3 regions of the Paenibacillus sp. UMB4589-SE434 genome follow, and region 2 is predicted to be linked to each of the others. Evidence: riboswitches for the same ligand, from Rfam matches in the RefSeq annotation. Region 2 holds a riboswitch; each other region holds the start of a gene.
The links. Region 2 has a riboswitch for cyclic di-AMP ahead of QP775_RS24195 (TrkH family potassium uptake protein). Riboswitches for the same ligand answer to the same signal wherever they lie in the genome.
Positions count from the first base shown of each region.

Region 1: linked by a shared signal. The riboswitch ahead of QP775_RS24845 (resuscitation-promoting factor) and the one ahead of QP775_RS24195 (TrkH family potassium uptake protein) in region 2 are both predicted to bind cyclic di-AMP.
Region 3: linked by a shared signal. The riboswitch ahead of QP775_RS08000 (APC family permease) and the one ahead of QP775_RS24195 (TrkH family potassium uptake protein) in region 2 are both predicted to bind cyclic di-AMP.

Region 1 is NZ_JASOYK010000013.1:11,618-14,793, reverse strand. Features, by position in the region: gene rnmV (ribonuclease M5) at 1-467, opposite strand, end outside; gene QP775_RS24845 (resuscitation-promoting factor) at 617-1,738, opposite strand; cyclic di-AMP (ydaO/yuaA leader) riboswitch at 2,031-2,224, opposite strand; gene QP775_RS24840 (TatD family hydrolase) at 2,417-3,176, opposite strand, start outside.
Region 2 is NZ_JASOYK010000011.1:41,171-44,346, forward strand. Features, by position in the region: gene QP775_RS24190 (CPBP family intramembrane glutamic endopeptidase) at 1-747, opposite strand, end outside; cyclic di-AMP (ydaO/yuaA leader) riboswitch at 975-1,124, shown strand; gene QP775_RS24195 (TrkH family potassium uptake protein) at 1,193-2,551, shown strand; gene QP775_RS24200 (potassium channel family protein) at 2,635-3,176, shown strand, end outside.
Region 3 is NZ_JASOYK010000001.1:1,939,368-1,942,543, reverse strand. Features, by position in the region: gene QP775_RS08005 (S8 family serine peptidase) at 1-1,143, opposite strand, end outside; cyclic di-AMP (ydaO/yuaA leader) riboswitch at 1,727-1,919, shown strand; gene QP775_RS08000 (APC family permease) at 2,052-3,176, shown strand, end outside.

The DNA of each region.
Region 1 (3,176 bases), on a different contig from region 2:
AATTGCTTGGCATTACAATACCCTATGCCTAGTATTTCACCTAGTCTCATGCGTCTATCGGCCGATCCCTCATAAGCAGTAAGTCCTGCCTGGACCAGATCAGTCCAGGTAAGCACTGTGCCTTCATAGGCAGGCATCTCTGTTCGCAGATGATCAAGTGCATGGCGAATCGCTGCGGGCGAAGCATTCTCCACCCCAATGTCGCCTTTGGCGAGCGCCTCCTGCTTGGTTAGGAATGCATGCTTGCATCCAGGGACACGAGCTGCAATCGCTTTGCGAATCCGTTCACCAGCGAAGTCAGGGTCCGTAAATATAATAACGCCCCGGCGCTCATGCGCCAGCGCGATCTTCTTAAACGTCATCTCATTTAGAGCCGATCCGCCAGTCTCAATAGTATCTGCATCTACCGCTCGTTTTATCGCTACGGTGTCGTCTCTTCCTTCAACGACAATAACCTCACGTATCACAGGCAATTGCCCCTTTCCCAAAAAAAGTACAACTAAAATACAAAAGAAGAGGGAATCCCCTCTTCTTAGCATGACATATTTGAATATGAATTACTATATCATAAATACACAGCTGCAATCCACACAGCTAACACTACACTAGAGACTTCCTAACTCGCCTCCGGCTTCACAGGACCGATAACATAAACCGTATATCCCTTCTTGCGTCCGAAACGCTGCACTTGCTTGGAGGAGTCGTAATATACATCAATGATGTTGCCTTTGACGGCTCCACCTGTGTCTTCAGCACGGCGGAAGCCAATGCCTTCGATGTATACCCACCAGCCAAGTGGAATGACCTTCGGATCTACCGCAATCGTACGACCTTCGGTTACTTTTGTTCCGGAGGCTGTTTTGGCCCCCACAGAACCTGGAGTTTCCGTGTATGCTGTTAATTGCACATTCGTAATTTTTTTCTTGTAATCAAAATCTGAGTTGCCGCCAGAAGACTGACCAACGTCATCGCTATCCGCAGACAGTACCACTAATTCAGGTTCTTTTTTCGTACCGTAAGCGATAACCTTATTGACTTGTTTGGTCTGCACTTTTTTGTCTACCATACGGGCAGTGACAAGCTTCCCATCTTCGAAGGTCTTTTCGATCTTTTGTACGACCAGACCTGACTGGCCCTGCTGCACTGTCTTTTTGGTACCCTTCTTCATATCCGGGTTTGCCTGTTTGACGACTTGATAAGGCACCTTCACCTTACGCTCCTCAACCCCTTTGGTCACACGCACAACTTTGATGTTCATGTTAGACGCAATCGAGGTCAACTTGCTTGGGAAAATTTTATCTTGCGCTTTCAGGTTAATATTTAATTGAGTAAGTGCTTGTTTGACATTGTCCTTAGTTGTATACAACGTCTTCGTTAGCCCATCCACCGTAATCTGAATTGGCTTAGCACGTTCTATGGTGATTTGAGCCCCATCTTTGACTTCAGTATCTAACGCTACAGATACTTCGTCATGACTTCCTACCGCTATCGTGTGCTCATCCAAAACATCACGAAGCGTTTCCTGGCGAGTTTCCAAACGACGCTCTTGTCCATCTACGACAATGGCGACCGTCTTTTTGGAATAACTGAATCCCACCAGCACACTAACTAAAGTTATAGCGATTGCAACTACAGCAATTACAGAAACAACACGCACATTTTCATGCTTCCATCGCATTGCGAGTGACTTGCTGGATGATCGGGGATCATGGGGATCGTTGTTCACGAAGTTGCCCATTTCTCGGTCCTCCTTACATAGTCCCGCCGTCGAGAAGTTATGCATGATACATCTGACGCGACTATTGGATATTTTTGCGAAAAATAAGCTTGTGCCTGCCTATCTCTCACACCAACTCCAGTAACGGTCGTCTCTTCCTCCTTGTTCTTACAACCTATGAACCCGCTCCACAAAATATGCAAGGATGCGAGTCTCGTAAGATGCAAAAACAAAAGAAGCCTGTCTCAAGAGGACTCTCTTTCGTGGCTTCTTCATCAAGACCCAAACAAAACAACAGTCTAGGGCTCACACGAGGACCTCTCTCCGTACGCTTGCGAGGTTAGCTGTCGGGTTCGGGCTATGAGAGTCGCCCTATAAGAACATATCGGCTCACGGCTCGACAGCTCTTAATTCACCCCAAGGATACACTCCGCACCTGCTGGCACTTGCAGCATGCTTCTGGTTCCCCCGCTCTCCAAATCAATGGAAATTCAGCGTTACTGGTTGGTTGGAACAATATTCAAGTTCAATCGAACTTCTGTGAGAAATCATATCGTGTTTATGACAAAGTTGTAAAGACTGCCGCAATCACGTTTTTCGTTAAAAACAACAAAAATAAAGCCAAATTTACTCGTTTTATCAAACAAATCCATGTATATGTTGGTGTAGAACTTTTTTTCGTTAGTTTTTCGTTGATTTTCAACGTATGTCAAAACATGTAAGAGCATTTTCGGTTGTTTTTCTGCAAAATTCTTCTAAATCCATATCCTTTAATCCAGCTGCTACCTCTGCCACTAACCGAACGTATCCGGTTTCATTCCGTTTCCCCCGATAAGGATGAGGAGTCAAATAAGGAGCATCCGTTTCCACCAATAAACGGTCCATTGGAACCTGTTTAAGTACCTCTTTTGGCTGTTTAGCATTCTTAAACGTGACTGGGCCGCCGAACGAAATATAAAAGCCCATATCCAGACACATTTTAGCGGTCTCCCAGCTTCCTGAGAACGAATGCATAATGCCTCCAACCTCTTTTGCATTTTCTTCTCTCAAAATACGAACTACATCTTCATGTGCATCACGATTGTGTATGATAATTGGCATATCCAATTCACGTGCGAGTCCGATTTGCTCTCTGAATACACGTTGCTGTACATCCTTCGGTGATGTATCCCAATGATAATCGAGTCCAATTTCACCAATAGCTACTACTTTTTTATGCTCAGTCAACTTGGCGATCCAATCGATATCCGTCTTCTGCATCGTAATTGCATCAACTGGGTGCCATCCCACAGCCGCATAAATAAAGGGGTACTTCTCCGCCAACTCCATGGTCGTCGGGATCGTTTCCCGGTTAAAGCCTACGTTTACCATTCGTGTCACGCCTTGTTCTAAAGCGCGAGCAATTACTTCCTCACGATCTTCATTAAAGGCTTCATTATCCAAATGGGTATGTGTGTCA
Region 2 (3,176 bases):
TTGAGCCTGGCTGATCTTGCCATTTTGCCACCACACAACAACTTCCAGTTTGGCATCGCCGACCTGCCCATTCTTGACAGTATAGCGAATTTCATTCGATAATTGCTCGGATTTGCGGGCAAGCTGTGCAGGTGTGTAGCCAAGCTGTAGTACAGCTTCATCTGAATGGGCTAACATGTAAGCCCGATCTGGATTAGGTTGTTCCACTTCGGATGTAGTGGAGCTATTGTCGGCATCAATGGTATCGGACAACACTTGTTGATAGCCGACGATCTGTCCAGTGCGCATATGGATGTCGATTGTCACGAGCTCACGCTTGTGTTGTAGGGGGGCTTCTTTGTCGAAAAAGACCCGATAAATATCATATGGCGCTGCCTTTTCCCAACGATTATACGCAGTATGCAGCTCATATTTACTTAAGTAGCCAGACAGGAGATCATTGGTATAATATATGGCACCTTTTTTGAATTGAGCGGATGATGGAATGGATGAGCCTTTGCTCGTGTTAGAGAAACTGGGCGTTGCTGAAAATATAGCCGAGGTGTAAGCGACTTCCGCGCGGCGGATAGCTTCATCTTTGGTTAACATAGGAGTAAGCTGCTCTGTATTTGAACTGGACAAAAATGGAATGATAACTTGAATGACTAAGAATAATAAGAATCCCGCAACTGCTGCGCCAATGAGCGCCCTGGATGCACCCTGCCCATATCTTTGGTTGCCAGCAGTAGAATTGTATGTAAATTTCAAGGGAATCCCCCTTCAATCTTAAATTTGAAATACGATAAAGACAGTTGTTCCTTCCCACATTATCGAAATGAACAAGCAACGTCAAGAAAAAGGGCCTTGCGCCGATGTATTACGAGAAAAGAAGTGAATGTAAGCGTTATATAATGATGTTTTCGGGCGTTTTCTCGTGTATTTGCTCCTTTCAAGACTTTGTGAAGAACATAGGAAACGTATATAATCTCGTTATGAATTGAATACAGCCGAGTTTCGTCATGCGACGAAAGCGGGGGAACCGAATTTTGGGGTGAATTTTGAGTGTGCTGCAAGCCACTTGAATAGGGCGACCTTGACGTGCCCGAATCCGTCAGCTAACCTCGTAGGCGTAAACGTCAGGATACCAGCGATAAGCATTGGGGTCTCCAGTGCTTTTTTTCGTGCCATTTTACGTATGAGGTGAAAAGCATCCTTGAAGACTGTTAAGCGTAACAACCTGCGGAGGCTAACCCCTTCACGCACCTTGGTCATTGGATTTGCCTTCATTGTTTTGATTGGCGCACTGTTGCTCATGCTGCCAATATCCAATGCCGACGGCACACCGTTGCCGTTTATCGACGCCTTATTTACAGCTACCTCTGCCACTTGCGTAACAGGTCTTGTGGTTGTTGACACAGGCACACACTTTACGATGTTTGGTCAAATCGTCATTATTAGTTTAATCCAGGTTGGCGGTCTAGGGTTTATGACGATGGCGACGCTGTTTGCTATGGCATTTAAGAAGAGAATTTCATTAAAAGAACGGCTGATCCTCCAGGAATCGCTGAATCAAGGCTCGATGGAAGGTATTGTACGACTAATCCGCAAAGTACTGCTTTATGCTTTTGTCATTGAGGGTTCTGCCGCTGTGCTGTTTACGTTAAGATGGTCGTTCGATCTGCCATTCGGGCAGGCATTGTATTTCGGTATTTTTCATGCCATCTCGTTCTTTAACAACGCAGGTTTTGACTTGTTCGGCCAAGTTAGCGGTCCTTTCTCCAGCTTAACAAGTTACGTAGGGGACCCGATTATTAACTTTGTATCCATGTTTTTGATCGTATCGGGTGGTATTGGTTTTATAGTCATGTCTGATGTGATGGATTTCCGTCGTACACGTCGATTGTCTCTGCATACCAAAGTTGTATTATCCATGACCAGCTTTTTAATTGTGTTTGGAGCTGTTGTCCTATTTATATTTGAGTTTACGAATCCTCATACGTACGGTCAACTGAATGGTTGGCAGAAAATATGGGCATCGTTCTTCCAGTCGGTCAGTCCGCGTACTGCGGGGGCGAATACGGTTGATATTGGTGCTATGAGACAGGCATCTCAGTTCTTTATGGTCATTCTGATGTTTATCGGTGCATCTCCAGGATCAACAGGGGGCGGTATCAAGACGACTACGTTCACGATCTTGATTGGTGCCGTCTTTGCGATGATGCGCGGCAAGGAAGACATCGTTATGTTCCGCTGCCGTCTGGCTAAAGACCGTATTTTCAAAGCAGTTACATTAACCTTGCTGGCACTGGGGCTGGTTCTCTTCGTGTCTATGATATTGTCTACGACAGAAGATCGGCAATTTCTTGCCATCTTGTTCGAGACAACATCGGCATTTGGTACGGTCGGACTCACGATGGGAATCACAACTAGTCTGTCGGATGTAGGGAAATTGTTAATTGCCCTTACGATGTTTGCAGGACGACTCGGACCAATTACGCTTGCGTATGCGCTTGGACCGAAGGCAGAACGTGAATTGTATCGCCACCCGGAAGGTAAAATAACGATAGGTTAAGAGTACGGCGTAAGCATGAGGATTATGTTTAGTTGGAATATATAGATATATAGTAAGCAAGGATGAAGGGGATAACATCTATTATGGACGCTCAGCAGTTTGCGGTAATTGGAATGGGACGCTTCGGTTCCAGTCTGGCAAAAGAATTAATGAAGTTAGGGCATCAGGTTCTTGGTATTGACAAGGATGAAGAAATCATTGACGAACTGAGTTCCGAGATGACCCATGCGGTTGTAGCGGATGCTGCTGATGAAGAAGTGCTGCGTTCCTTGGGCATTCGTAATTTTGATTGCGTCATTGTTGCGATCGGTGATGACATTCAGACTAGTATTTTGATCAGTATCCAGGTGAAGGAGCTTGGGGTCAAGAAAGTGGTGGCCAAAGCGTTAAGCGAGCTGCATGGACGTGTTCTGGAAAGATTGGGCGTAGATCGCGTGATTTACCCAGAGCGGGATATGGGAATAAGGGTGGCGCATCACCTTGTGTCGCCTAATTTGCTCGATTATATTGAATTGTCTAAGGATTATACGATTGCAGAGCTGAGTGTACCAAAGTGCCTGCACGGGCTTAAGCTCAAGGAGCTGGATCCACGTGCCAAGTACGGCTGCAGTATCGTAGCCTTAAA
Region 3 (3,176 bases), on a different contig from region 2:
GGTATTGTTCGAGCTGCCGTCATTTCCAGCTGCGAACAGAACCGTGAAGTCCTTGTTGTTGAACGTAAATTCGTCAACACGCGAAGAATTGGCGTTATAGGAGTAATTCAAGCGGGCTCCCCAGGAGTTGGTATGGATGGCTGCTCCTTGCTGCTTCGCTGTACCGAACAAGTCGCGCACATCGCCAGGGCAAATGGAATCTCCACCGCAGCCTATCGCCTGGAAAAGTAGTTTGGCGCCGTAGGCAACACCTTTGTACTTACCGTTAGACATGGCTCCGCTGCCAAGCACGGTACCAGCTACGTGGGTACCATGGCCGTTCGCGTCAGACCAGGTACCAGTTGATGGATTCGGGGCTGGCGTGGCATGAAGCTGTCCTTCAAAATCCTTGTGCAGCGTGCTTAAGCTTCCTGAATCCAGGCCGCTGTCAGCCACACTAACCACTTGGCCACTGCCTGTCCAACCTTTGCTCCACACACCGGTTGGTGTAGAGGCGTTTATTTGATTAGTAATAAAGTCATTGGATATTCCGTATTGTGGCTTTTGCTCAACGAAGGTTACATCTGAATGCTGGAGTACTAGAGGAATTTGTTCATCACGCAGTACGGCTTCGATGAAGCCTTGCTGTACATCGGTAATTGTAATTGCTTGCTGCTGCAACGAACCGGCTACTTGTGATTCGCTTCCTTTGAATATGGAGATGACGTAATTGTTAGATTGGCTGTGTGTTGAAGATAGGGTGGTGCCGTCCTTCCATTGGGCTTGAAATGGAGTGACGTTGTAAATGAGTTCGTTTGCGGCGAGGATGCCGGCTTGTTGTGGATTCATACGTACGAGATAAGCATAATCAGGAAGATAGTCGCCAATTTCCGCCCCAGTCTGAAGCAGCAGCTGCTTGGATGACTCGGTTATGACATCCCTGAATTGAACGACGTACAATTTATGCTCCGTGCTGCCACTCTCCTCCAGGAGATCGTCGTTCCATGTTCCCTCCTGTAGATTGACACTTCCTGTCCTCAGATGGAGTAGTCTCTCAGACGGTCCGCTCATCTCAGACTTTTCGTATGCCCCGACTGCTGAGGGCATTAGGCTGAGCGCCATAGCAAGCGATAGAACAAGGGAAAGTATTCTTTTGTTTTTCATTTTTCATTAATTCCTCCTCTATAAAATGGGTATGCTTTCCGTAATTGCGGATAAACCAAATAACATCATCACTCCCTTGTATCAGGATTACATTTTCGCACCATTAAAGTTCATTAATAGTTCTTAATAGGTTAATAATTTGGACAAAAATGTATATTGACATCTTATTAAAGATCATATTAGATTTCAATAGCTTTCTTTTATTTTTTAATATTTTTTTAATACTTCGTATAAGACAGGGGCAATAAAGACTGGAAGCCTATACTCACATGCATGTGCTCTGTTTTATCATCTTGAATCCTTTTTCATATATGATGTGTTCAAATTATAGGTCAATTCTTTCGTTTAATGATGGTATTTTGAACTATATTGAGAGGCTTCTTGCACATGAAGTACCTTCATGAGAGAAAAAGGAGATCCATGCACACACCCATTTCAATGTTCTTAGGACTAAAATAAACCTAAGGTCAAGTTAAACATAAAATAACGTTACCTGACGTATAAATAGCTTGTTACAAAATTAGTTTACAAAATTGATTAACTGGAGTATTATACATTGCGGTCCAATAGAACAAATAAGAAAAATTTTAATTCGCTTAATTTCCAAAATGGAAAGCGGGGGAACCATTATGTGATGTATGCATACATGCATGTCCATCATATGTGGGTGAATCCTGATGCGTTGGACAATTATGAAGTCCGTTAACGAATCAGGTAGGGCTACTCTCACGGCCCGAATCCGTCAGCTAACCTCGTAAGCGTTGATTGGAAGGTACGAACTTAGGGTAGAAAACACAGGGTTAGATGCTGTGTTTTTTGTTTGCCTAAAAATGACTAAACGATTTAGATCCGGAGTTTATTTTTGAATTGCAGGGTACTATACAAATAAAAAAAGTGGAGTGAAACTCATGTGGTCTTCGCTAAAAAGATTTTTAATTGGGCGACCATTAAAATCGACTGAATTGGGCGAGCAGAAATTAAATAAAACAAAAGCGCTCGCTATTCTCTCTTCAGATGCTTTATCCTCAGTGGCATACGGCCCTGAACAAATATTGTTAGTCTTAATTACGGTTAGTGCTGCGGCTTATTGGTATTCGATCCCGATCGCTATTGGGGTGTTAGTGTTATTGACAGCCCTTATCTTGTCGTATCGCCAAATTATTTTTGCGTATCCTCATGGTGGAGGCGCTTATGTTGTCTCAAAGGAAAATCTAGGGAAGTACTCAGGGCTGATTGCGGGAGGATCTTTATTAGTTGACTATATTTTAACGGTTGCTGTAAGTGTATCAGCTGGGACGGATGCGATCACATCGGCGTTTCCAAGCATGCATGATCATAATGTAATTATCGCAATTGGATTCGTTATTTTTATAACGATATTAAATTTAAGAGGAGTAACAGAATCTGCTTCCATTTTAGCTTATCCGGTTTATTTGTTTGTTCTTGCTTTATTTATTCTCATTGGTGTAGGGGTTTACAATATTTTGTTTGGTCATGTATCACCTGAACTGCACACACCCATCGGAACACCCGTTGCTGGAGTTAGTTTATTTCTGCTTCTGCGAGCATTTGCCTCGGGCAGCTCCGCATTAACCGGGGTGGAAGCTATTTCAAATGCGATTCCTAACTTTAAAAGCCCAGCACCAAATAATGCTGCCAAAACGTTAATCGCAATGGGCTCCCTGCTTGCAATCTTGTTTTCAGGAATCGTTATTTTAGCTTATTATTATGGAATTAGTCCTCTAGCAGAGGCAACGGTTGTTTCTCAAATTGCTGAACAAACGTTTGGCCGCAACTTTATGTATTACTTTATACAAGGTACTACTGCATTAATATTAATTCTGGCTGCGAATACCGGCTACTCTGCTTTTCCATTGCTGGCTGTTAATCTGGCGAAGGATAAGTTTATCCCGCGAATGTTTACGGTTAGAGGAGATCGATTAGGTTATTCCAATGGCATTGTTATTTTAGGGCTGTTTTCCATTCTGCTCATTATTGCTTTTGAAGGGCAGACCGAACATCTTATCCCCCTT